2 regions of the Rarobacter incanus genome follow, and region 1 is predicted to be linked to the other one. Evidence: riboswitches for the same ligand, from Rfam matches in the RefSeq annotation. Region 1 holds a riboswitch; the other holds the start of a gene.
The links. A riboswitch is a leader RNA that binds a small molecule or an ion and turns the genes downstream of it on or off. The one in region 1 is predicted to bind S-adenosylmethionine.
Positions count from the first base shown of each region.

Region 2: it holds a riboswitch for S-adenosylmethionine, as region 1 does, so the genes downstream of both, FB389_RS05765 (aminotransferase class V-fold PLP-dependent enzyme) here and FB389_RS06305 (methylenetetrahydrofolate reductase) in region 1, are expected to answer to the same signal.

Region 1 covers NZ_VFNV01000001.1:1,502,731-1,514,806, reverse strand. Annotated here, with positions in the region: gene hrpA (ATP-dependent RNA helicase HrpA) at 1-2,678, shown strand, start outside; gene FB389_RS06340 (NAD-dependent succinate-semialdehyde dehydrogenase) at 2,760-4,151, opposite strand; gene FB389_RS06335 (ABC transporter permease) at 4,340-5,053, opposite strand; gene FB389_RS06330 (ABC transporter ATP-binding protein) at 5,050-5,823, opposite strand; gene FB389_RS06325 (sulfate/molybdate ABC transporter ATP-binding protein) at 5,855-6,838, opposite strand; gene FB389_RS06320 (sulfate ABC transporter permease) at 6,835-7,698, opposite strand; gene cysT (sulfate ABC transporter permease subunit CysT) at 7,691-8,440, opposite strand; gene FB389_RS06310 (sulfate ABC transporter substrate-binding protein) at 8,641-9,669, opposite strand; SAM riboswitch class I at 10,193-10,293, shown strand; gene FB389_RS06305 (methylenetetrahydrofolate reductase) at 10,311-11,303, shown strand; gene metE (5-methyltetrahydropteroyltriglutamate--homocysteine S-methyltransferase) at 11,300-12,076, shown strand, end outside.
Region 2 covers NZ_VFNV01000001.1:1,341,910-1,353,985, reverse strand. Annotated here, with positions in the region: gene FB389_RS05780 (Ig-like domain-containing protein) at 1-1,302, opposite strand, end outside; gene FB389_RS05775 (fibronectin type III domain-containing protein) at 1,434-3,101, opposite strand; gene FB389_RS05770 (dicarboxylate/amino acid:cation symporter) at 3,151-4,629, opposite strand; gene FB389_RS05765 (aminotransferase class V-fold PLP-dependent enzyme) at 4,923-6,398, opposite strand; SAM riboswitch class IV at 6,433-6,573, opposite strand; gene FB389_RS05760 (glycosyltransferase family protein) at 6,768-7,847, opposite strand; gene FB389_RS05755 (sodium-translocating pyrophosphatase) at 7,852-10,467, opposite strand; gene ppdK (pyruvate, phosphate dikinase) at 10,629-12,076, shown strand, end outside.

The sequences.
Region 1 (12,076 bases):
TGATCATCACCGCGGCGATGTCGGTGCAGGATCCCCGGGAGCGGCCGAATGAGGAACGCGCGCAGGCCGATCAGATGCACGCGCGCTTCGCGGATCCGACCTCCGACTTCCTGTCGTACCTCAATTTGTGGGAATACCTGCGTTCGATGCAGCGCGAGTTATCGGGTAGCGCGTTTCGGCGCATGTGCAGGCGCGAATACATCAACTACCTGCGCGTGCGCGAGTGGCAGGACGTTGTGGCGCAGCTGCGCGAGTTGGCCCGCGGCCTGGGGCTGCGCGTGAACCCCCGCAGGGTCTTGCCGACCTCGCCGCAGCGAGCTCTGAAGGCCGCCGGTCAAACGGCCGGCCCGACCGCCGGGCACCAATCCGCTGGCGAATCGCCCCTAGCGGCGAATCGCGCGACGGCTGGACGCGGTACTGCGCACACCGCGCAATCGAACCATGACCCGGTTCCGGAAGTTCCGCGATACCCCACGGGCGGCAACGCAGACGCCATCCACCGGTCCTTGCTGGCGGGGCTGCTTTCGCAGATCGGAATGCAGGAATCGGGCGAGATCAAGGCGTCCGCGGTCGCCCACCTGCGCGGAGCCGCCCGGGAGCGGGCCCTCAAGCGCGCCAAGCGCCAGGCTCGGAACGAATACATGGGCGCTCGCGGCGCCCGGTTCGCGATCTTCCCCGGATCGCCACTGTCAAAGAAGCCGCCCGAGTTCATCATGGCTGGCGAATTGGTGGAAACCTCACGGCTGTGGGCCCGTGATGTCGCGCGCATTGAACCGGAGTGGGCCGAACACCTGGCGGGACCGCTCGCCAAGTCGAGCTATTCGGACCCCGCGTGGTCGCGCAAGCGCGGCGCGGCGGTGGTGCGCGAAAAGGTGACGCTGTACGGAGTCCCCATCGTCGTAGACCGGCGTGTCCTGTATTCGCGGGTCGACGGGGCCGCCGCCCGCGAGATGTTCATTCGGCATGCCCTGATCGATGGTGATTGGGTCGCGCATCACAAGTTCATCGCGCATAACGAGCAGGTGCGCGCCGAGATCGAGGAGGTTGAGGCCCGGTCGCGGCAGCGGGCGACGTGGTTCGACGACGAAGAGTTGTACAAGTTCTACGACGCGCGGATCCCGGCCCACATCGTGTCGGCCGCGGACTTCGACAAGTGGTGGCGCGGCGCGCGCCGTGACCGCCCGGAGCTGCTGAATCTTTCGGTGCGTGACCTGGTCCCGGAACTGGAAGCACTGGACCCGAACCGCTACCCGGACGCGTGGCCGCAGGGCGAAAGCGCGTACCCGCTGACCTACCAGTTCCAGCCTGGTACAGATGCGGATGGTGTTACTGTACATATTCCGTTGGCGGCTTTGGAGGCGGTAGTTCCGAACGGATTCGACTGGATGGTCCCGGGGATGCTCGACGAACTGGTTGTGGCTTCGATCAAGGCGCTACCCAAGGCGCTCCGCGTGCAGTTGGTGCCGGCGCCCGACGTCGGCGCCAGCGTTGCCGCCTGGCTGCGAGCAAACACCCCCGCGTGGGCGGATATGGCGCGCGCGGGCGACATGGCGGATTCCTTCGAACACTCATTCACGGAGGCGGTGCGCGCCGTAAAGGACGTGCGCATCCCGGCTGGCAGCATCGATCGCGACCGACTGCCGGCCCACCTGCGAATGACATTCAGAATTACCGACGAGCGCTCCGCCTCCCGCGTGGTCGTCGACGAATCGAAGGATCTGGTCGCTTTGCAGCGCAAGTTCGCCGCGCAGGCCGAACACGCTTTGCGTGGAACCGTGCGGGGAGCACTGGCCGCGGCCATGCGCGAAGCGGGCCGACCCGCGCCGGCCGCTAGATCGGGAAAACCTTTTCTTAAACCGGGCGCGCCAGCGCACCCAGCCAGCAAATCGGGAACGGGCCCGGGCGCACCCGGCGCCGCGCGGGAGCAAGCGGCGCCGATTCGCCCCGCGCAGGTCGATCCTTGGGCCGATGTGGATCGACTTATCGCCGACATTGGTCTTTCAACCGGCAGAATCACGAGTCGTTGGTCAAGCAAGCAGGCGTTAGCGCTTGGTGCTGCACCCTACGACGGAAAGGACGCTTTGGTCCGCGATCTGCAGCGGGCGACGGCGATGCGGTTGATCGGAGAGGACGCCGACCTAACGGACCAAAGCTCGTATGCGCAGGCAATTTCCCGGGTCCGGCCCGCGTTCGAAGACGAGGTCTACCGCACGGTTGGGGACGTGGTGGCGATACTGGCTGCGGGTCGGGAACTGGACGTTGCTTTGCGGCGCGCCACGGGGCTGGCGCAACTCGGCACCGTCACCGATATTCGGGCGCACTACGGCGAACTGCTGGGGCCCGGATTCATCGCGTCGACCCCGCCCGCAAAGCTACGCCACCTGGCGCGCTACCTGCGGGCTGACCTGCACCGCCTGGAAAAGGCAGAATCCGATCCCATCCGCGACCAGCACCTTGCCGCGCGCGTGCGCGACGTCGAGTCGGCTTGGAAGCACCGGATCGTGCAGTGGCGGACGGAAAATGAGCTGGCCGACTCCGTTCCCCTGTCCGACGACCTGGCGCAGGTGCGCTGGATGCTAGAGGAGCTGCGGGTATCGCTCTTCGCGCAGCAGCTCGGCACGGACGGACCGATCAGCGAGAAACGAATCCACAAGTTCTTGGGCACGAAGGGCTGGTGAGGGATCCCGGGCATGGCAGTGGGGGCCCGGCGCGATGCCGGACCCCCACTCGCGAACTGTTCGGTTGCTGCGGGTTAGCCCTTAGAAGACCCCGTCGATGTCGGAGACGACGACGAGCTTGTCGTTGACGAACTCGAACAGGCCCAGATCCAGCAGCTCGCGCCCGTAGCCCGAGTGCTTGACGCCACCGAATGGTAGGTCCGCCTTCACGCCCGTCGGGTGGTTGATGTAGACCATGCCGGTCTCCATCTGCGCGGCGACCGCCTTCCCGTGCGCCTCGTTCTCGGTGAACACGGAACCACCCAGCCCGAACGGCGAGTCGTTAGCGATGCGGATGGCGTCGTCCTCGTCCTTGGCGCGGAACACCATCGACACCGGACCAAAAATCTCCTTGTGGAACACCGGGTTGTCTGCGGCAACGTCCGTCAGCACGGTTGGTTGCACAAAGGCGCCCTGCGAGGGAACGGGCGAACCGTATTCGGTTGCGGTGGCGCCGTGTTCAACGGCCTCCTTGATGAGGGCCTTCACGTCGTCGGCGGCCTTTTGGGACGACAGCGGCGCGAGCGTGGTGGTCTCGTCGAATGGATCGCCGGGGACCAGGTTGCCGATCTCTTCGGTGTACGCGCTCATGTACTTGTCGTATACGTCATCGACAACGATCATGCGCTTTGATGAGCAGCACACCTGCCCCGCATTCCAGTGCCGCCCGAACGCGCCCCAGCGGGCGGCCTTGTCGATGTCCGCGTCCGGCAACACGATGTATGCGTCCGCCCCGCCAAGCTCCAGGGTCGACTTCTTCAGGGCCTGCGAAGCCTGGGTCGACACGATGCGGCCGGCGTCTTCGGAGCCGGTCAGCGCGACCCCGCGCACGCGCTCATCAGCGATGATGCGCGCCGATTGGTCGCGGTTCACATAGAGGTTCGTGAGGATGCCCTGGGGGGCTCCGGCGTCCAGGAACAGCTTCTGCATCGCCGCGGCCGACTGCGGGACGTTCGAGGCGTGCTTCAGGATGATCGTGTTTCCGGCCACGATCTGCGGTGCGCCCACCCGCACGACCTGATAGAACGGGAAGTTCCAGGGCTCCACCGTGTACAGGACGCCGAGCGGCTCACGCACCAGGTACGCTTCCTTGCCGGATTCATTGGTGTGGTCGAGGGTGCGTGGTTGTAGGAGTTCAGGGCCGCGATCGGCGTACCACTGCAAAATATCGGCGGACAGGTCCACTTCGGCGCGGGCCTCGTTGATGGTTTTGCCCATCTCCAAAGTGAGGAGCCGAGCGTATTGTTCCTTCTGCTCGCGCAGCAGCGCGGCGGCCGTGCCCAGTAGTGTCGCGCGCTCGGCGACGGGTACCGCCCGCCAGGAGAGGAAGGCGGTGTGCGCCTTGTCTACGGCAGCATCAACCTCCGCGTCCGTGGCGAAGGGGAAAGTGGCGACAGTTTCGGCCGTGTATGGATTGATGGTCTGGTAGGTCATGACGAGCCCTCCGATTCCTGCGGAAGCGCACCGTCGTCACTTAGGCGGCGGCCGTTTCATAACTTCCGCTCGCCTTTCAGCGTAGGACTAAAGTCTGGGAGTCGCGTGACAAATGCCTCGAAGGTCACATTTCGCCGGGGTGAAAGGAATGCGGGGGACGAGGCCCGCCACCGCGCACTTGGGTCGCCCTACGGCGTGCGCCGCCGCAGGGTTGCCGCCCCCAGCGCCAGCATCCCGACGGTGAACCCCGCCACGACCCCCAGCGGCGCCCAGATGGCCGGGTCGCTGGCGGCGGAGACCTCGTTCATCGCGTCGACCGCGTAGCTGAGCGGCAGCAGGCTCGACAGCGCATGGAGCACCCCGGGCAGGTCGTCGCGCGCAACGAGCAGGCCGCACAGCAGGAACTGCGGCAGCACGATCGCCGGGAAGAACTGGATGGCCTGGAACTCGGTGCGCGCGAACGCGCTGACGAACAGGCCCAGCGCGGTTCCCAGCAGCGCGTCGGCGACGGCGATGAGCACGAGCATCCACGCGGGCCCGGCGGGGCTGACGCCGAGCGGCCCGAGCAGCAGTGCCGACGCCGCCAGCGCCTGCACCACGGCCAGCGCGCCGAATGCGAGCGCGTATCCCCCGATGAACGCCCCCTTGGACAGGGGAAGGGTGAGCAGGCGTTCGAGCGTGCCCCCGCGGCGTTCGCGCAGCACGGTAATGGATGTCACCAGGAACATCACGACCAGCGGAAACAGGGCCAGTAGCGCGGGGCCGATGCGGTCGAAGATCGCCCCGCCGTCGTACACCCACCACAGCAGGGCGAGCAGCAGGCACGGCAGCGCGAAGATCATCGCGATGGTGCGCGGGTCGTGGCGGAGCTGGCGCAGCACGCGCGCTGCCGTGGCGATCATCGGTCCGTGTCCTTGTCGTGCGAGCTTGTGGGACGAGTCCCGCTCCCCGGCTCGCGCGTCACCAGCGCCAAGAAGGCGTCGTCGTAACTGGTGAGCCCGGTCGCGGCGAGCAGCGCGGATGGATTGTCGCGGAAGACGATCTTGCCCTGCCGCAACAGCACCAGGTCGTCGCAGTGGGCGGCCTCGTCCATGACGTGGCTGGAGACGATGAGGGTGCAGCCGCGGGCGGCGATCTGGGTGAAGAGGTCCCAGAGGCTGGCGCGCAGCACCGGGTCGAGCCCGACGGTCGGTTCATCGAGGACCAGCACATCGGGCGCTCCGAGCAGCGCGGTTGCCAGCGACACGCGCGACGCTTGCCCGCCCGACAGCGTCGCGGCCAGCTGACCGGCCTGCGCCTCAAGCCCGACCGTGGCGATGGCCTCGTCGATGGCACCCCGGGCGCCGCGCCCGAGCAGGATTCGCGCGAAGTAGGCGATGTTTTCGCGCACGGTCAGGTCGGGGTAAATGGAGGGGGCCTGCGTGACGTATCCGACGCGGCGGCGCAACGCGGGATCGCCCGCCGGCTTGCCGAGCACGGTGACCGTGCCGGACTCGATGATCTGCACGCCGAGGAGCGAGCGCATCAGCGTCGTCTTGCCCGATCCCGAGGGGCCGAGCAGCCCGGTGATCGCGCCGCGGGTGACCGTCAGGTCGATGTCGTGCAGCACGCGGTGGGATCCGCGGGTGACCGTGAGTCTTTCCGCGCGGATCGCCACGGCGTTTTTCGTCATGCGATGAACCTACCAGCACTGGTGTGCCCGCCTAGCGGACCAGCGCTCCTGTGCGGGCTCGCAACCCAACCACCTGCCCGACCTCCAGCGCCAACTCGCGGGCTTCGGAGCGGGTGAGAGTCACGCTCACCGGGTCGACCTCGGCGCCGGCCGGGGCGTCTGGCGCGACCGTGATGCGGACCTCGAAGCCGATGCGCAGCAGGCGCGTTATCCGGCCCGCTACTACCTCGGCCGGGAAGTCGGCGGCGCTTTGCGCCGAGACCACGTCGATGTCGTGTGGCCTGACGGCGACACCGTTCAGGTGCGTGATGGGGCCCAAGAATTCGAGCACGAAGGCGTTCGCCGGGCGATCGTATAGGTCGTCGGGGCTGCCGATCTGCTCCACGCGGCCGTTGTTGATCACCACGATGGTGTCGGCGACCTCCAGGGCCTCCTCCTGGTCGTGCGTCACGAAGACGGTGGTCACGTGCACCTCGTCGTGGAGCCGGCGCAGCCAGTCGCGCAGTTCCTTGCGCACCTTCGCGTCCAGTGCCCCGAAGGGCTCATCCAGCAGTAGCACCTTGGGTTCGATTGCCAGCGCGCGAGCTAAGGCCATGCGTTGGCGCTGCCCGCCGGACAACTGCGACGGCAGTCGGTCCGCGAATTGGCTCAGGTGCACCAGATCGAGCATGTCGCGCACGCGCGCGGCGATCTCGTCCTTGGGTCTCTTGCGGATCTCGAGCCCAAAGGCCACGTTCTTTGCCACGCTCATGTGTTTGAACGCCGCGTAATGCTGAAACACGAAGCCGACGCCACGCCGTTGCGCGGGCACGTTGGTTGCATCCGTCCCGCCGATCTCGATGCTCCCGGAGTCGGGATGTTCAAGCCCGGCGATAATGCGCAGCAGCGTTGATTTGCCGCCGCCGGACGGACCCAACAGCGCGGTCAGCCCGCCGGTCGGGATCGCGACGGACACGTCCGTGAGGGCGGCGAAGTCCCCGAAATTCTTGTTGACGTTGCGCACGACGATGCTCATTTTTGCTCCTCTTTGGGGCGCAGGAAGGTGACGACCACCAGGGCCGCGACGGCGATCAGGGTGAGAAGGAACGCGGTCGCATAGGCCGTCCCTTGTTGAAATTCCAGGTACTTGTCCTCCACCACGAGGGTGGCTGTTTGGGTGCGCAGCGAGATATTCCCCGACACGATCTTGACGGCGCCGAACTCCCCGAGGGAGCGGGCAAGCGACAGCACAACTCCGTAAAGCAGTGCCCATTTGATCGATGGCAGGGTGATGCGCCGAAATGTTGCCCACGGTCCCGCGCCGAGCGACCGGGCAGCGAGTTCCTGATCCATCCCAATTTCCTGGAGGACGGGGACGATTTCGCGGATCACGAGTGGCAGCGACACGAACGCGGTGGCCAGCACCATGCCTGGCGTCGAAAAGATGACGCTGAAGCCGACCTTCTCCAGCCAGGGGCCGAACAGGCCGGTGGTGGGGCCGTAGGCGAGCAAGAGGGCAAGTCCGACAACGACGGGCGACACCGAAAGCGGCAGATCGAGCAGTGTTGAATACAGGCGCCGCCCGGGGAACCGGTAGCGCACGATCAGGATCGAAACCACAACGCCAAATATCGTGTTGATGGCGACGGCCCAGGCGGCGACCACCACGGTTAGCCATAGCGCCGCGGTCACGGCGGGGTCATGGAGCGCATCGGTCAGCGAATTGCCGTCCGAGAACGTGCGCACCGCCACAAGCGAAACGGGCCAGATGACCAGCGCGCCCAGATAGGCGATGACGATGGTGCGGCGCACGTAGGTGCCCGCGGACTTTGCTTGCCACCGAGATTTATTACGCGAGGACGAGGCCGCCGCCCCCGCTGCGAGTGTCTCAGCCACGGCGGGCCACCTTCCGGGAAATGATGTCGAGGGTCACGATCGCCGCGACTGCCACTAGGAGCAGAACGAGCGCGATTGAGGCGGCCGCTGCGACGTTGTCGTTTTCGATGTAGCTGAAGATGCGAACCGCGGCGACCTCGGACTTGAACGGCAGGTTGCCGGAGAGCAGCACCAAGGATCCGTACTCGCTAATCCCGCGGGCGAAGGAGAGCGTGGCGCCGGCGCTTATTGCCGGCACTAGGGCGGGCAGCACCACCTTGGTCCACGTCTGGAAGCGATTCGCGCCCAATGATTGCGCAGCCTCTTCGACTTCGGGCTCGAGTTCTAGCAAGACGGGCTGCACGGTTCGCACGACAAATGGCAACGTGACGAACAGGAGTGCCAGGAAAACCGACTTTTCGGTGTTGGCCACGTCGATCCCGATGGGGCTTTGCGGGCCGTATGTTGCGAGCAGTACCAGGCCGGCAACGATTGTTGGTAGCGCGAACGGAATGTCGATTATCACTTCCAGCGCACGTTTGCCGGGGAACGAATCGCGCACCAAGACCCAGGCGATCAGGGTCCCGGCGACCGTGTTCACGACAGTCACCAGGAGGGCCTGCTTGACCGTGAGCCAGATCGCGGCGGCGGTCTGCGGGTTGCGCATCGTCTCGGCGAAATTGGTCCACCCCCCGTCGACCGCCTGAATGATGATGAGCGCCAGCGGAATGAGAACCAGGAGCGAGAACCAGAGGATGCTCACGCCGAGTCCGACCCCCGCGGGGCGCGTCAGATTGTGACGCGCCCCGCCCGGGCGCCGCCTTGGCGGGCGGCGCCCGGTGCTTGTGGGGGCGGAGGACCGCTCCACCGGCGACTGCTCGCGGGGTAAGGCGCCTGGTGCGTCAGCGTCTAGGTGCTCCGTGTTGAGATCGGCTGCGATAGCAGCGCCGGTGGAGGTCATGGCTAGCTCAGCCCCGCTTCTTGCTGAAGCTTGGTGATAATGCCGGTGTTTTCATCGAAGAACTTCGTCTTGACTTCACTCCAGCCGCCAAAATCTCCGTCGATCGTGAAGAGCGTCTTGACCTCGGGGAACGGGTTGCTTGGGTCATTTGCGCCTTCGACGGTGCCAACATCGACGGTGCCAGCGGATGGCAGCGGGCGGAACCCCTTGGATGCGTAGATTTTCTGGCCTTCGGCTGATAGCGCGAAGTCCAGGTACTGCTGCGCCTTCGGGTTAGCGTCCTTGGTCACGGCCGCCGGGTTTTCGATGAGTAGCGTGTCGTCCGGGACGATGTAGTCGAATTTCTGACCTTCCTGGCGGGCGAGGACGGCCTCGTTCTCATATGAGATCAAGACGTCGCCGGTGCCCGACTCGAAGGCCTGGGTGGCGTCGCGCCCGGAGCCTGGGAAAGCCGCGACGTTTGCCAGGACCTTGCCAAGGAACGTCTTGGCGTCGTCTTCCGAACCGCCTGCAGCGATGATGTGCTGCCAAGCACCGAGAATGTTCCAGCGGGCAGCGCCCGACGATCCCGGGTTCGGCGTGACAATCTGTACGCCGTCCTTTGCAAGGTCATCCCAGCCGGTGATGCCCTTGGGATTGCCTTCGCGGACGACAAGAACAACCACGGAATCGGTGAGGATGCCCTTGTTGGCCCCGTCATCCCAGGTGTCGGCGACCAGCCCCGCATCGACCAGGCGTGTGACGTCGGGGGTGACCGAGAAGTGAACGACGTCTGCCTTCAGTCCCTTTTCGACGGCTCGGGATTGGTCACCAGAGGCGCCGTACGATTCGGACCAAGTCACGCCCTTGCCGGCGTCTGTCTTGGCCCATGCGGCCTGGACCGCGTTGTTTCCGGCCTTGGGGACGGCGAAGCCGACCAGCGAGAGCGTCGTGGCGTCACCGCCACTGCCTGCGCCGCAGGCGGCCAGGCTCACGATGGCGGCTAATGCCGCGATGGAGGCGGTGAGTCGGCGAAGTGGTTTGGGCGTCATGGTTCCTCGAATTTGTCGGTCCGATTGATCGGATCAGTGAATAGATAGTCGCACCAATGACGACTATAGCGCTAAACCCTAGCGGGGCGCATCGGTATGGCAATGTGGTTCGGCGTCCGTCTTGAATTCCGAGATAGGCGGCGGGTGCTGGTCGAGTGCGCGCGAAGCGCGCGTATCGAGACCGCGCCCGCTCTCTGGTTGATCTCGATAAGCGCCTGCGGCGCACTCGATCAGCGAAGTCCCCCGGCCCGCTGGTCGAGTGGCGTGCTGTCCCCGCTGGTCGAGTGCGCGCGAAGCGCGCGTATCGAGACCGCGCCCGCTCTTTGGTTGATCTCGATATGCGCCTGCGGCGCACTCGATCAGCGAAGTCCCCCGGCCCGCTGGTCGAGTGCGCGCGAAGCGCGCGTATCGAGACCGCGCACGCGATCAGCTGGGAGGGGCGCGCTCGATCAGCCGCCACCACCATGTCCGAATCGTGGACGCGACGTAGTCCATGATGAGAACTATCCATTAGAGTATGAGGCGACCATCCAGAGCGGCTGAGAGACCTGGCTCAACGACGCCGCAGCAACCCCCCGGTGCAGAAATGCATGGACAGGGTGCTACCGCCAGGAACGATGGAGCGCCGCAGGAGGGCAACCATGACCGACCAGGACACCGATTGTTGGGCTGTTCCGCCGTTGCGTCCCACCATCTCATTTGAAGTCATGCCGCCCCGCCGTCCGGGGCTGGCGCCAAAGTTCTGGGGAACGGTCGATGCGCTGATCGGCGCGCGCCCGGACTTCCTCTCGGTGACATACGGTGCGGCCGGAAACGATCGAGACACCGCCAGGCAGGTGGTTTCGCGGCTGGTTCAGCAGGCTCCGGTTCTTCCGATCGCGCATCTGACCTGCGTGGGGCACTCGCGGGCAGATGTGGTTGACGTTGTGGACGAGTTCTTGTCCGCGGGGGTTCGCTCGTTCCTGGCATTGCGCGGGGATCCGCCGGCCGGTCAGCCTGACTGGAAACCGACTCCGGGAGGGGTGAACTCGTCCGTCGAATTGATCGCCCTGCTCAAGGACCGCGAACGCACCCGGTGCGCCGCCCACCCGGGCAACGCCCTGCGCGGGGCCGCGCACCCGCTCACCATCGCGGTCGCAACATTTCCTGATGGAAACCCGGCGGCGGGCACGACCCGCGATCAAGAAATCGAACGTTTGCTGGTCAAGCAGGCAGCGGGGGCGAGCTTCGCAATCACGCAGTTGTTCTACCGCGCGCGCACCTATGCAGAATTTGTGGAACGAGCGCGCGCCGCCGGCGTTCACATCCCCATCCTGGCGGGAATCTTGCCGGCAACCGACCCCACGCGCTTGCTGCGGGTGGCCGAGTTGTCGGGAGTTAGGCCCCCCGCGGAACTACTGGACCGCCTCAGCGCGGCGTCGAGCGACGACGAGCGCCACGCGATCGGCACGCAGGCGACCGCGGCGCTGGCGCAGTCCGTGCTCGACGCAGGGGCTCCCGGTTTGCACATTTATACCTTCAACAAAGCGCGCCCTGCACTCGATGTCCTGGCGCACCTGGAACTCCTCAATGTAGAACCAAACCAACCCAACCCCCTGACCGCATCGGCGGTCGTGAAAGGCACCCCAGCATGACCACCCCCGCATTTCCCGTCGCCACCATCGTTGGCTACCCCCGTATCGGTCGCCGCCGCGAACTGAAGAAGGCCATCGAGGCATACTGGGCGGGGAAGACCTCGCTTAGCGAACTTGAACTGACCGCGCACGAACTGCGCAACTTCACGCGTGAACGCCTGGTCGAGTTGGGCCTGGGTCGCACCGACGCATCGATCCCGGAGACTTTCTCCTTCTACGACCAGGTCCTGGACGTCACCGCCGCGATCGGTGCGGTACCGCCGCGCTTCGCCGGTTTCGAAGGGCTTGACCTGTACTTCACTCTCGCGCGCGGCGTTGGTGACATTGCGCCGCTGGAAATGACGAAGTGGTTTGACACCAACTACCACTACCTGGTGCCAGAAATCGGCCCCGACACCGCGTTCGCGCTATCGTCGCGCCGGGTGATCGACCAGTTCCTTGAGGCGAAGGCGGCCGGATTCGTCACCCGGCCGACCCTTGTCGGTCCGGTCACCTACCTGCTCTTGTCCAAGGCCGCAGAGGGCGCCCCCGCGGACTTCAACCCGGTCGACCGCCTCGACGACGTCGTCGCGGTGTACGCGCAGATCCTGGCGGAACTTGCCGATGCGGGCGCCCCCTGGGTCCAGCTCGATGAGCCGGGACTGGTCACCGACAACATCGATATCCCGGCGGCAGCTGTAACCGACGCCGTCAAGCGCGCCTACGACGTGCTCACGTCCGGCAAGCGACCGGCAATCCTGGTCACCTCAGCATTCGGGGCGCTGCGCGATAAC
Region 2 (12,076 bases), 160 kb from region 1:
CTTGTTGTAGACAAGCAGTGCGGGCACCTGGAGGCGGCGTGCCGACTTCACTTCACCGCTCACGTCGCCGCCCGGGTAGTAGAAGTTGGGGCTTGCGCCTTCTTCCCCGTCGGCAGCGTATTCGGCGACCGCGCCGTCCAAGTACTTGTTGAAAAGGTCCCCGTAAAGGTGTCCCGGTGCCACCAGCTTGCCGTCCGCCAGCACTGGCTGCCCGGAGGTGCGGATGTGGTCGTAGTTTGCGCGACCGTTTGAGGTGGAGAACAGCGAGAAGTCGAGGTTGTAGACCGTGGAAACGTTAGCCGCCTGCGCCGTCTCGTTGACGGTCTTGATGACGGCGCGGGTGTTGTGGCACCACGTTCCACCGAACAGCAGCGGCACGTCGCTGTCGGCGTACAGCGGATTGGTTAGCAGGTCGATGGTTTCCGGGTACGTGAGCGATTCGATGCGCCAGCCGTCCTGGTTGTCGGCGTCATCGAGAATCTGCGCGCCGTACTTCGTCGCGTCGGTGTAGCGGTCCAGGTGGCGGCGGTTGACCTCGTCCTTGTAGAAGTCGAACTGCGAATTCACGGACAGGGGGGCGGAGGCAAGGACGGACGTCACCTGTGCCTTGTAGGCGTCCTGGGCGTTCGCCGTCGCGAGGACCGCAGCGCCTTGCGAATCCGATAGGGAAGCGACGATGCGATCATCCTGGTCCTGACCGTTCTTGCGATCCTTGTTCGCGACGAACAGATAGGGTGCCGTGACCTTGCCGTCCTCATCGCGCACGAACTGCGGCTCGGGGTTGTCGCCGTTCAGCAGGCTCAATAGGGTGCCGCCGGTGGTGGCCGCCGGGCCCTCGTCCTCCCAATAGGTGAGCCCGTCGCCGCCCAGCTGCGTCTCCAACTCCGACCAATCGAAGATGTTCAGCTTCGCACCGTCGATGCGAGGATTGAAGACGTAGATCTTCTTGACGTCAGCCGCCTTCGCCGCCTGGTTGATCAGGCCGATCTTTGCTTGCAGCTTCGCGTCCGTCGGGTCGCCGATGAGTATCGCGAAATTCCCCTCTTTGAACCGCAGGATGTACTTCAAGCGCTCAATCGTCACGGATTCGAATACGTGCGACCCGCGCTGATCCGCCAGCGCCGGGAACACGTCGGCGAAATAGTCAAAGTCGACTGTTGAACTAGTTGTGGGCGTCGGGGAATCGGCGGCGGCCCCGGTCGGTACGCCCGCGCCGAGCGCGCCGACAAGGAGTGCCCCGGCAACGGCCGCTGCAACTCGCCGCAGGGCAGGGGATTTCCGTGCCCGGAATGAGGTTGTCATGTGTTTTTCACTTTCTCCTGCCACTATGGGCAGATCGGGTTTGCGGGTGGTTACGTTCCTGCGTCTCGATGGGGTTGGGTCGCCGACTTCTTGGCGGATGGGCGGCGGCCCAACCCGGATGGATTCCTTCACTAGCTCACCTCCGCTGCTGGTCGAGAGTGAGCACCAGCCACCGGTTCCAGTGGCCTGTGCACGGTGGCGGTCGCCGGGCGCGGTGTGGGCGCCGGGCGGGCGGGATCCGTGCCGATCGGCGGAATGAAGCGGGCCGGTGTGAGGGCAAATTCTGGCAGGACCGGAGAATCTGAGCGGGTTCCGGCCGCCCGGGATGAGGCGGACCGGAGCGGGGCCGGTTCCTCATTCGCGAACGGGGACGCTGCGGGCCCCGCGGCCCGCTTCGCTTCCGTGACTTCATTCGCCTGTGCGCCCGCGGCGGGGCGGCGCCGCAGGGAACCGACAAACAGCGACAGCACCCCAATGGCAGCCAGGGCGATCAAGATGATGGCCCCTGTAAACGGCGGCACTGTTTCGGTCTCGGCGGCGGCGGTCGCATCCGCCGCCGATGCCTCAGCCTGCACCGCGGTTGGCGCCGATGCGATGACGGTCACCGCGGTCTCCGTGATGATGTCGGAGTCCGTGGCAACGACGAAGGTGTGATCGCCCGCGGGGGTGTCGGCGGGAATCGCGGCATCCAGCGTGAAGGCGCCCGCGGCGTCGGTTGTGACCGTGCCGAGCGTGACCGGGTCCGAGTGCAGCTCGATGACGAGCGCCGTGTTCGGTTCGTAACCGGCGCCGGTAATGGTGACCGTACCGCCGGGGGTAACGTCGCCGTCCCAGGACAGCGTCCCCTGCACATCGTCGACGGGATCGCCGACGACGACTGCGTCCGAGGGGGTCGACGCGACCGATTCGCCGGTGTCATTGACGGCCCGCACGGCCGCCCGATAGGAACCGTCGGGCAGGTCGGTGAACGTGTAGGTCAGCGTGTCGGCGGCCACCGATACCTTGTTTCCGCCGGACAACTGCACGGTGTAGCTAGTGACGGAATCCAGCTCTACGTCGGCGGACGCCTCCCACGTCACGGTGATCGAGGTGCCGTCCACGGTGAGGGTGGGTTGACCCGGCGCCGAAGGCGCGCCAACGGTCGCTACCTCGTCCGCGCCCCCGGTAAGGTCGTCATCGGCCTGCGTGGAACCGGTTGCGGTGCTCGATTTGGAACCCGTTGTCGTAGATGTCGATGCGGCGGACTTCTTCGTCGACTTCTTGGTCGATGAGGTAGATGACTTCGCCGCCGCGCCGGAGGACGAGGACGTCTTCTTCGATCCGCTCGCGGACGACTTGGTGCCCGATGACGATGAAGAACCCGCCGAACCCGATGACCCGGTGGAGGACGACCCGCTTCCGGACCCGCTAGAACCCGCCGACCCGCTCCCGGAGGAGGTCAAGGTGTAGTCGGTGGGTAGCGCGTCGGCGTACAGGACCTCGGAGGCCGCGCCCTGCCAAATGCCCGTGCTGGCGCTCGGCTGCACGATCCTGCCCTTGTACTTCGGGTTGTTGCCGTCGTATTCGTAGCAACCGGGAATGGGCTGGCACCACAGGCTCGAGTCGAGTTTGGTGAGCGCGGCACCGACGTCATCTTGGACGCACGGCGAGTCGTCGCCGCCATCGACCCATTCGACCGAACTGGCTTGTGCGGGTGCGGCGGCGGCGAGAGTCACCGCCAGGCCCGCAACGCCGGCGGCCACGAACGAGACGGCGCGGCGGGCGAATCCGCAGGATGCGGGGGATAGCTGCAATTTCACGGGAATTTCACTTTCTCTTGCTACATGCATGGGGATAATCGCCGGGCGTTCATGCCACGGGTACGCGCTCGCGGCGGGCGGGTTTGGAATCGAGGCCACAGGCGCCGATCGGAACACCGCCGTACGGGAAAGCGGGGGCCTCGTCGGTATTGCTGTCGATAGGTGCGGACGAGCGCTCCGTGTCCGCGACGTCCTCGACCACGAGGTCAAACGCGCTGGATTCGCTCGCGAACACGGTGTCGTCCAGCTTGTGCTCCTTGCGTGCCACGACTGTCGCGGCCACGGCCGCCGCGGTCACATTCGTCATGGTGCGGGCCATGTCTGCAACCGCGCTGATAGGCAGCGTCAGGATCACCACTTCGATGGGCAGTCCGGCCGCGGCCATCACCGTGGTGGCCGTGACGGTGGCGGTTCCGGGCACACCGGCGGTGCCCACGGACACGACCAGGCCCAGGACGACCAGCAGCGCGTAGTCGCCGAACCCGTATGGAATGCCGAGCCCGTTGACCGCGTATACCGCCAAGAGGATGGGCCAGACTCCCGCGCAGCCCGGCATCCCGATGGTCGTGCCGAGCGGGGCCGTGAAACCGGCGATCTCCGCCGGCACGCCGACGCGGTTGCGCAAGAGCGTGGTGGTGAGCGGAAGCGTTCCCGCGCTGCTCTGGGTGGTGAACGCCGCGAGCTGCGCCGGGGCAATTTTGCGGAAGAATGCGACCGGGCTGAGGCGCGCCGAGACCTTCAGCACGACCGCGTTGACGATAAAAGCATCGGTGAAGCAGACAATGAAAGTGGCTGCCAACAGGGCGAACAGTGCCCACAGCTGGCTGGCATTGCCGGATACCGATGAGGCGAATGACGATGTGAGGGCCAGCACCGCGTAGGGGGTGAGCGCGATTATGAAGCCCACGGCGCGGTAGATGATTTCGCGTAGGGCTTCGACCAGGCGCTTGAAGGGCTCGACTTTGCGCGGGGCGCGCTCCGCGACGAGGGCGTAGGCGACGGCGATCAGGATCGTGAAAACGATGATGGGGATGATGTTGTCGTTGGCGATGTCGTTGACGACGTTCGTGGGGAAGAATCCGATGAACACTTCACTGAATGGTTTACGAATCGTGTCGAGGGAACGGGTGTCGATCCCAGCGGTGGCGAGGTCGGCGCCCTTTCCGAGGCCCATCTGCAGGGCGACGCCCAGGGACAGGAAAATCGCGATCAGGTTGAGCCAGAGCAACCATCCGAGAGATCGTCCGCCGATAGTTTTGAGCTGGCTGATCGAACCCAGCGAGACGATGCTCGAGAGGATGGAGACGATGATCAGCGGGGCAACGATGGTGAGCAGGAGATTGACGTAGACGCGACCGATGGGCTGAATGTAGTCGGTATGTCCGCGAAAGACGATGCCGACTGCGATCCCAACGAACAGCGCGATGAACGTGAGCACGCTGAAGTTCACTTTGCGTCGGTGCAGGGAGAAGATCCCCGCTGCGAGCCCGATTGTCACTGCGAGGGCAGCGACATCCCATATGTTCACGTCTAACTCCTTGCCGGTGCTGTTGGTTTGCTGATCTTGGTGTTGGTGGTTATGCCGTGGGTGCGGTTGTGCGGTTGTGCGGTGGCCGTTCGGCCCCAAACCCTACTATGCCGACCGGGGCAGTAGGGAAATGGGTCGAGCGTTCCTCGTCGTGAAGGGGTGCGGGTCGTGTGCGCGATAGCCGGTGCGCCTGTCTACGGCGGGGGCGCGATTGCGTACGTTTGGGCGACGGGGCGCCGGGCCTGGAAGCGGTCGTATTGTTGGGCGCCGCGGTCGGCGCGAACCGGGACGAATTAGCTGGCGGGCTCCGTCGCCGGCGTACACCCTGCGGCGGGTGCAACGGCGGGTGCAACGGCGGGTGTGCAACCTGCCGCCGCCGTGTCGATCAGGTGATCGAGGTGAAGGCCGCTGGGTATGGGGCGGGTGTCGTGGCGCAGCGTCCACGCTCCGTCGCGCACCTCGTATTCGCGAATCGGCTGGCCGGTGGCGAGCCACCGCACCGCCGCGATGAGGCGCTCGACGTGTTCGCCAGTTGTGGAGGCGCCGACGCTGGCGCGAACGGCGCCCTGGTCAAGGCCCAGCTTGCGAAGCAGCGGGTGGGCGCAGAATCGCCCGTCGCGCACGCCTATGCCGTGTTCTGCCGAAAGGTAGGCGGCCACGAACCCGGGCTCCAATCCCGCAAGCGCGAACGTGACGACGGCCACCCTGTCGGCGGAGTCTTCCCAGATCCGGGCGACTCGAACACCGGGAATCGTTGCGAGCCCCTGGTGGAGCCGTCCCACCAGGGCGGCCTCGTGCGCCTGCAGGGCGGCAAACCCCACCGCCTGCAACGTTTCGGCGGCGGTAGCCAGGGCCACCGCGCCGATGACGTTCGGGGATCCGGCCTCGTGCCGCGCGACGCCCCGCTGCCATTCGGCGCCGCGGGTCGTAACGTTTGTGACCGCGCCGCCTCCGCGCAGGTACGGCTCGGCGTCGTCGAGCCAGTCGATGCGTCCGATCAAGGCGCCGGCCCCGTAGGGAGCGTAGAGCTTGTGCCCCGACAAGGCGACGTAGTCGACGCCGGTGGCGGCGATGTCGATCGGGCGGTGCGGCGCCAACTGCGCTGCATCCACAAACAGCCGGGCGCCGTGCGAGTGCGCTATCTCGGCGACCTGCGCCAAAGGCAGAATCTCGCCGGTGACGTTGGAGGCGCCGGTCACGGCGAGCAGTGCGTAGTCACCGACAGCGAGCTCGTCTTCCAGGGCTGCGATCGTCGCGGCCTGCGTCGGCAACGCGTTCAGGACGGTCGCGCCACCCGCTGCCGCCTGCCAGGGAAGCAGATTCGCGTGGTGCTCGATATCGAGCACCAGGATCCTTCCGGGCACCGAGCGCGCCAGGAGGTTGATCGAGTCGGTGGTGTTGCGGGTAATGAGGACCTCATCGTCCGGGCGCGCCCCGACGAATGCGCCAAGAGATAGGCGGGCCGCTTCGTAGAGCGAGGTCGAGACCTGAGAAAGGTAGCCCGCACCCCGGTGAACGCTGGCGTACCACTGCAAGGTCGTGTTGACGCGATCGGCGACCGCGCGCAGGGCGGGGGCGCTGGCAGCGAGGTCCAGGTTTGCATAGGTGGCCCAGGTGCCGTTTGCCAGCGGAACGGATGTGGACGCTCCCACGGCCTCCAGCAGGGCGGGTCCCTGCTCCGCGGCGCGCGGCTTTGCGGCAAAGCCGCACGCCGGCGCCGAAGCTTCCAGCGGCGTACAAGACTCCGAAACATATCCCACGTATGTCACGATACGACTCCTCACATTACCGGGGTATTACCCCCATGCGCGCTTGCCGTTGCGCGAGTCGGCAACGGCCAGGTCGTCACCCGGGGCACCCCGCCGCGATGGAGGGTTGTCGGCCAGCAAGCCGGGGCTCGGTTCGCGGCAATCCGGGGATTGCGCGGTGCTGGCACTCATGACCTGCAACCATCTTGCAGTGTGGCGAAGGAAGCGAAAAGGGCGGTTCACAATGTGGGACGGCGCGCTGTGGGCGTTTCGTTGCGCACGCGCTAGGGCGGGTGATGCCGCGGCGCGGCGGGCGGGTCGTTAGGACGCACAAAGGGCGGTGCCGCGCACCGCGCGACACCGCCCTTTGCCCGCCCGCCCCGCAACCTCCTAGACGTCGAGTTGCTGCGGCAACTCGAACGCGGTGTCGAACCACTGATTGATACGAGCGACGATCACGCGTTCGAAAATGTCGTCATCGTGGCGCGACCGCAGCCACGACTGGAACCCCGACCCGGCTGCGGTATCCATCTCGGCCAGACATGTATCCGGGTCCACAACCGCGCGCCGCAACATCTCGGCGGCCTGTTCGGGTGTGTCGTAGAAGAACGGGTACCTATCGGGAACCAGGGCATGCGCCCACGGCAGGTTCGGGAAGATTCCTATTGCCCCGGCCGCCAGTGCCTCGACATACATCAGCCCGTACGACTCGGTCTCCGCCGTGGCCAAGAACGCCGTGGTGCGACTCAGCGCCTCCCAATAGCTATCGCGTCCGGCAGTGAGCGGTCCGATCCAAATCCAGTCCTTGCGTGAATACCGCATCGCCAGGCTGCTCACGAGCTGCGACTCGGTGAGCCGCGCCTCCACCTGCAGTGGGGTTGTTTCATGCACCGCCTCGACGACATCGAAGAACAGCTGCGGCCGCTTCTCGCGCGTCAGGTAGATCGCGGGGTACAGAACAACCGGCTCCGTGGCATCCCGGCGAGGCTGGACGTGTTCGTGGCGGAACCCGAGGTTCACCCACGCGATAATCGCCCGCTCGGCGAGCGGTTGCGCATCCCACTTTGAGACAATTTCGCGTGCCTCACCGGCAGTCCGTTCGGAGTTAGCGAACGTCGGGAAGAGCGCGCACGCCAGGGTCAGGGCGGCCTTTTCGATGTGACTCGAATACCTGGCGACCGGCCACCACAGGAAGTTCATGACCTTCGGCTTTTCGCAGTTCGCGTGGAGCGTGCGCCACACATCCACCGAATCGATCACGTCCATGTTGACAACGATCACGTCGTCCCCCTGGATGAATTCCAACGGAAGCACGTCGAACCCGTTGCCCTTCCGCGGCCCCTGGCCGATCACGATCGAGTTGGGGAACAACCGCAACAGCCGGCGGACCAGCGTGTCCCCGGTTTCGTGGCCGCCAATGTTGCCGTTCGGGTCGATGAAGACGTTGTCGTACTTGATTGCGATCCTCATGGCACTACTCACCTGCTTTCTGTCCTGCGAGTTGCGAATCGCGCTCCGCGACGACATCGTCTGGCCCGGTCACGGGTGGAGCGGCGAGCTGGGGGCCCTCGTCGGAATAATTGGTGTCATCGAGCGGCGACGGGTTCTCGGGCACGCGCAGATCCTCGACGTCGTCGAGTGAGGTGTTGATGCGCATCCCATAAAATGACCGGTACACGAACACGCAGGTCAGCACGAAGAATACTGCCGCGAGCACGTGGACCAAGCCGGTTTGGCCGCGGTTGGTCATGGTGACGGCCAGTTCGACGGCAAGCAGGCCGAACAGCGTAGTGAACTTGATGATCGGGTTGAGCGCCACGGACGAGGTGTCCTTGAAGGGGTCGCCCACCGTGTCGCCCACCACCGAGGCGTCGTGTAACGCGGTTCCCTTGGCATGCAGGTCCACCTCGACTATCTTCTTCGCGTTATCCCAAGCGCCTCCCGCATTCGCCATGAAGATCGCCTGGTACAGGCCGAAGACGGCGATCGACACCAGGTACCCGATGAAGAAGAACGGTTCGACGAACGCGAACGATAGCGTCGCAAAGAACACCGCCAGGAACATCGTCAACATGCCCTGTTGCGCGTATTGAGTGCAGATGCCGACGACCTTACGCGAATCCTCGACGGATGCGCGCTCGGTGTTGGTGTCGTCCAGGTTGATTGTTTCCTTGATGAACTCGACGGCGCGGTAGGCGCCGGTCGTCACCGCTTGGGTGGAAGCGCCCGTGAACCAGTAGATGATGGCGCCCCCGACAATGAAACCGAGCAGGAACGGCGGGTGCAGGATAGACAGGTTGGACATGTCGGTGGTCAAACCGTTCGTGAGCGACATGATGATCGAGAAGATCATCGTCGTGGCCCCGACAACCGCCGTGCCGATCAGGACCGGCTTCGCCGTTGCCTTGAAGGTGTTCCCAGCGCCATCGTTCTCCTCGAGCATGCGCTTGGCCAGGCTCCACTGTGGGTCGATGCCGAAGTCGCGGCGCAGTTCGTCGTCGATGCCCGGAATCTCCTCGATTTGCGACAGCTCGTAGACGCTTTGCGCGTTATCGGTCACCGGCCCGTACGAGTCGACCGCAATCGTGACCGGCCCCATGCCCAAGAACCCGAACGCGACCAGGCCGAACGCGAACACCGCCGGTGCGGCCATGATGGCGTCCATACCGTGCTCGGAAATGAGATATGCGCCCGACATCAGCCCGACGATAACGATTCCGAGCCAGTACGCGGAGAAGTTCCCCGCAACCAGACCCGACAAGATGTTGAGCGACGCACCTCCCTCCCGGGAGCTCTTGACCACTTCTTGGGTGTGCCGCGCCTTTGTCGAGGTGAAAGCCTTGACCAGCTCGGGGATGAGCGCGCCCGCGAGCGTGCCGCAGGTAATGATCGTGGAGAGTTTCCACCATATTCCGGGCGCCTGCGTCAGGTGTCCCAGAACCAGATACGACGTCAGGTAGGTGAGCGCGATCGACACGCCCGATGTCAGCCACACCAACACCGTCAGCGGTTCCTCGAAGTTCATGCGGGTCGCCTTCGCGTAGCGCCGCTTGGTGACCAGGTCGTTGATGAAGTACGAGGCCCCCGAGGCGATGAGCATCACCGCCCGCACCACAAAGATCCATATCAGGAGCGTGGCCTGGACCGCCGGATCGTGGACGCCCAGCAAAATGAAGGTGATTAGCGCCACGCCCGTGACCCCGTACGTTTCGAACCCATCGGCCGAGGGGCCGACGGAGTCGCCCGCGTTGTCACCCGTGCAGTCGGCGATGACGCCGGGGTTGCGGGGGTCGTCTTCCTTGATCTTGAAGACGATCTTCATCAGGTCGGCGCCGATATCCGCAATTTTGGTGAAGATGCCACCCGCAATGCGAAGCGCCGCGGCGCCGAGTGATTCACCGATCGCGAAGCCGATGAAGCACGAGCCCGCTATGTCTCCGGGCAGGGCAAGCATGATGCCGAGCATGATGAGCAGCTCGACGCTGATCAGGACCATGCCGATCGACATTCCTGACTTCATCGGGATGCGGTGCTGCGGAAGCGGCTTGCCGTCCAGCGAGGCGAAGGCAGCTCGCGAATTGGCGAACGTGTTCAACCGGATCCCGTACCAGGCGACGCCGAAGGATCCCGCCATGCCGATGAGCGAAAAGGCGAGGATGATCGCCACCTTGCCCCAGCTGAAGCCCACCAGGACCTTGAAGTAGAGCAGGATCACCGCCGCGATGAACGCCCACAGGACCAGCAGGAACTTACCCTGCTTGACCAGGTATTCCTTGCAGGTCTCGTAGATCAATTCCGAGATTTCCCGCATGGAGCGGTGCACCGGCAGCTTCTGCAACTGCCCGTACGTCATGACTCCGAAACCGAGGCCGAGAAGGCAGACGATTAGCGCGCACGCGAGAAGGGTGCGTCCGCCGATGCCGCCGATATCGACCTGGCCCAGGTCCGGCAGCTTGAGGTTGGCCTCGCCGCCCATCTCGGATGCGTGCGCGGGTGCGGCTGCAAGGATCGCAGCACCGGTCGCGATTGCGGTTGAAAGACCAAGTTTCGCCGCGATACGGCGTCGTGGTGGATGATTCAAGGGGCTCACCTCAAAATCGTTAGGCGTCGTTGCCATTACCTCCCGACGCTAGACGTGATCCGGACCACATTCCCGGGCCGTTCGTCCCAGCTGTCAAATGTGATCGGGGTCACAATAGAAGGTGGCGGGCCACGCAACGGCGCGTGGTTCCTACTGACGGAGGTGCCACGATGGCAAAGTACGTGCAAGACTTCGCGGAGGGCGACAAGGACCAAAAAGATCTGCTGGGAGGCAAAGGTGCCAACCTCGCGGAAATGACGCGACTGGGGCTTCCGGTGCCCCCCGGATTTACGATCACCACGACCGCGTGTCGGTCTTACATGCAGACGGGGCTGGTCCCCGCCGAATTGCGTGTCGAGGTGACCATGGCCCTGCGGCGGCTGGAGGACGCGGTGGGCCGCCAGCTTGGCGACCCGTACGATCCGCTCCTTGTCTCGGTCAGATCCGGCGCAAAATTCTCCATGCCCGGCATGATGGAGACGGTTTTGAACATCGGCCTGAACGATGCCTCGGTGAAGGGGCTGGCCGCGATCAGCGAGGATGAACGCTTCGCGTGGGACTCGTACCGGCGCCTCATCCAGATGTTTGGGAAGACGGTTTTGGATATAGACGGCGACATCTTCGCCGCCGCGCTCGACGAGAAAAAGGGGGCCCGCGGCGTCGTCCTCGACACCGAGCTCACCGCCGACGACCTGCACGAACTGGTCGATGAGTTCAAAGGAATAATCCTGGCTGAATCCGGGCAGCCTTTCCCGCAGCACCCGCGCGAACAACTCGACATGGCCATCGTCGCCGTATTTGATTCCTGGAACACCGAAAGGGCACGCCTCTACCGGCGCAAGGAACGCATACCCAACGACCTCGGCACCGCCGTCAACGTCTGCACGATGGTTTTTGGGAACCTGGGTGAGACCTCTGGAACCGGCGTCGCCTTCACGCGTGACCCGGCGTCGGGAAAGCCTGGCCAGTATGGCGACTACCTGGTCAACGCGCAGGGCGAGGATGTCGTGGCCGGGATCCGCAACACGCTCTCGCTCGCGGACATGAAGCAGGTCGATCCGCAAAGCTACGCGGACCTCATGGCGGCCATGCGCCGCCTCGAAACGCACTACCGCGACCTGTGCGATGTCGAATTCACCGTCGAGCGAGGCAAGTTGTGGATGCTCCAGACGAGGGTCGGTAAGCGCACCGCGCCCGCGGCATTCCGCATCGCCTGCGCGTTGGTCGATGAACACCTTATAACAATGGACGAGGCCCTCGTCCGCGTTACGGGCGCCCAACTGAGCCAATTGATGTTCCCGCGGTTCGACACGACCGACTCGTCGCGGGTCCTGCTCACAAAGGCTATGGCCGCATCCCCGGGGGCGGCCGTGGGGGCCGCCGTTTTCGACTCGGTCGAAGCGCAGCGGCGCGCCGCCGCCGGCGAGGACGTGGTGCTGGTTCGACGTGAAACCAATCCCGACGACCTGGGCGGAATGATCGCCTCGGTGGGCATCCTGACCGCGCGGGGTGGCAAGACTTCCCACGCCGCGGTGGTGGCCCGCGGGATGGGGCGCACGTGCGTGGTCGGTGCCGAAAACGTGGACGTGGATCCGGTGGCGCGTGCGTTCACCGTCGG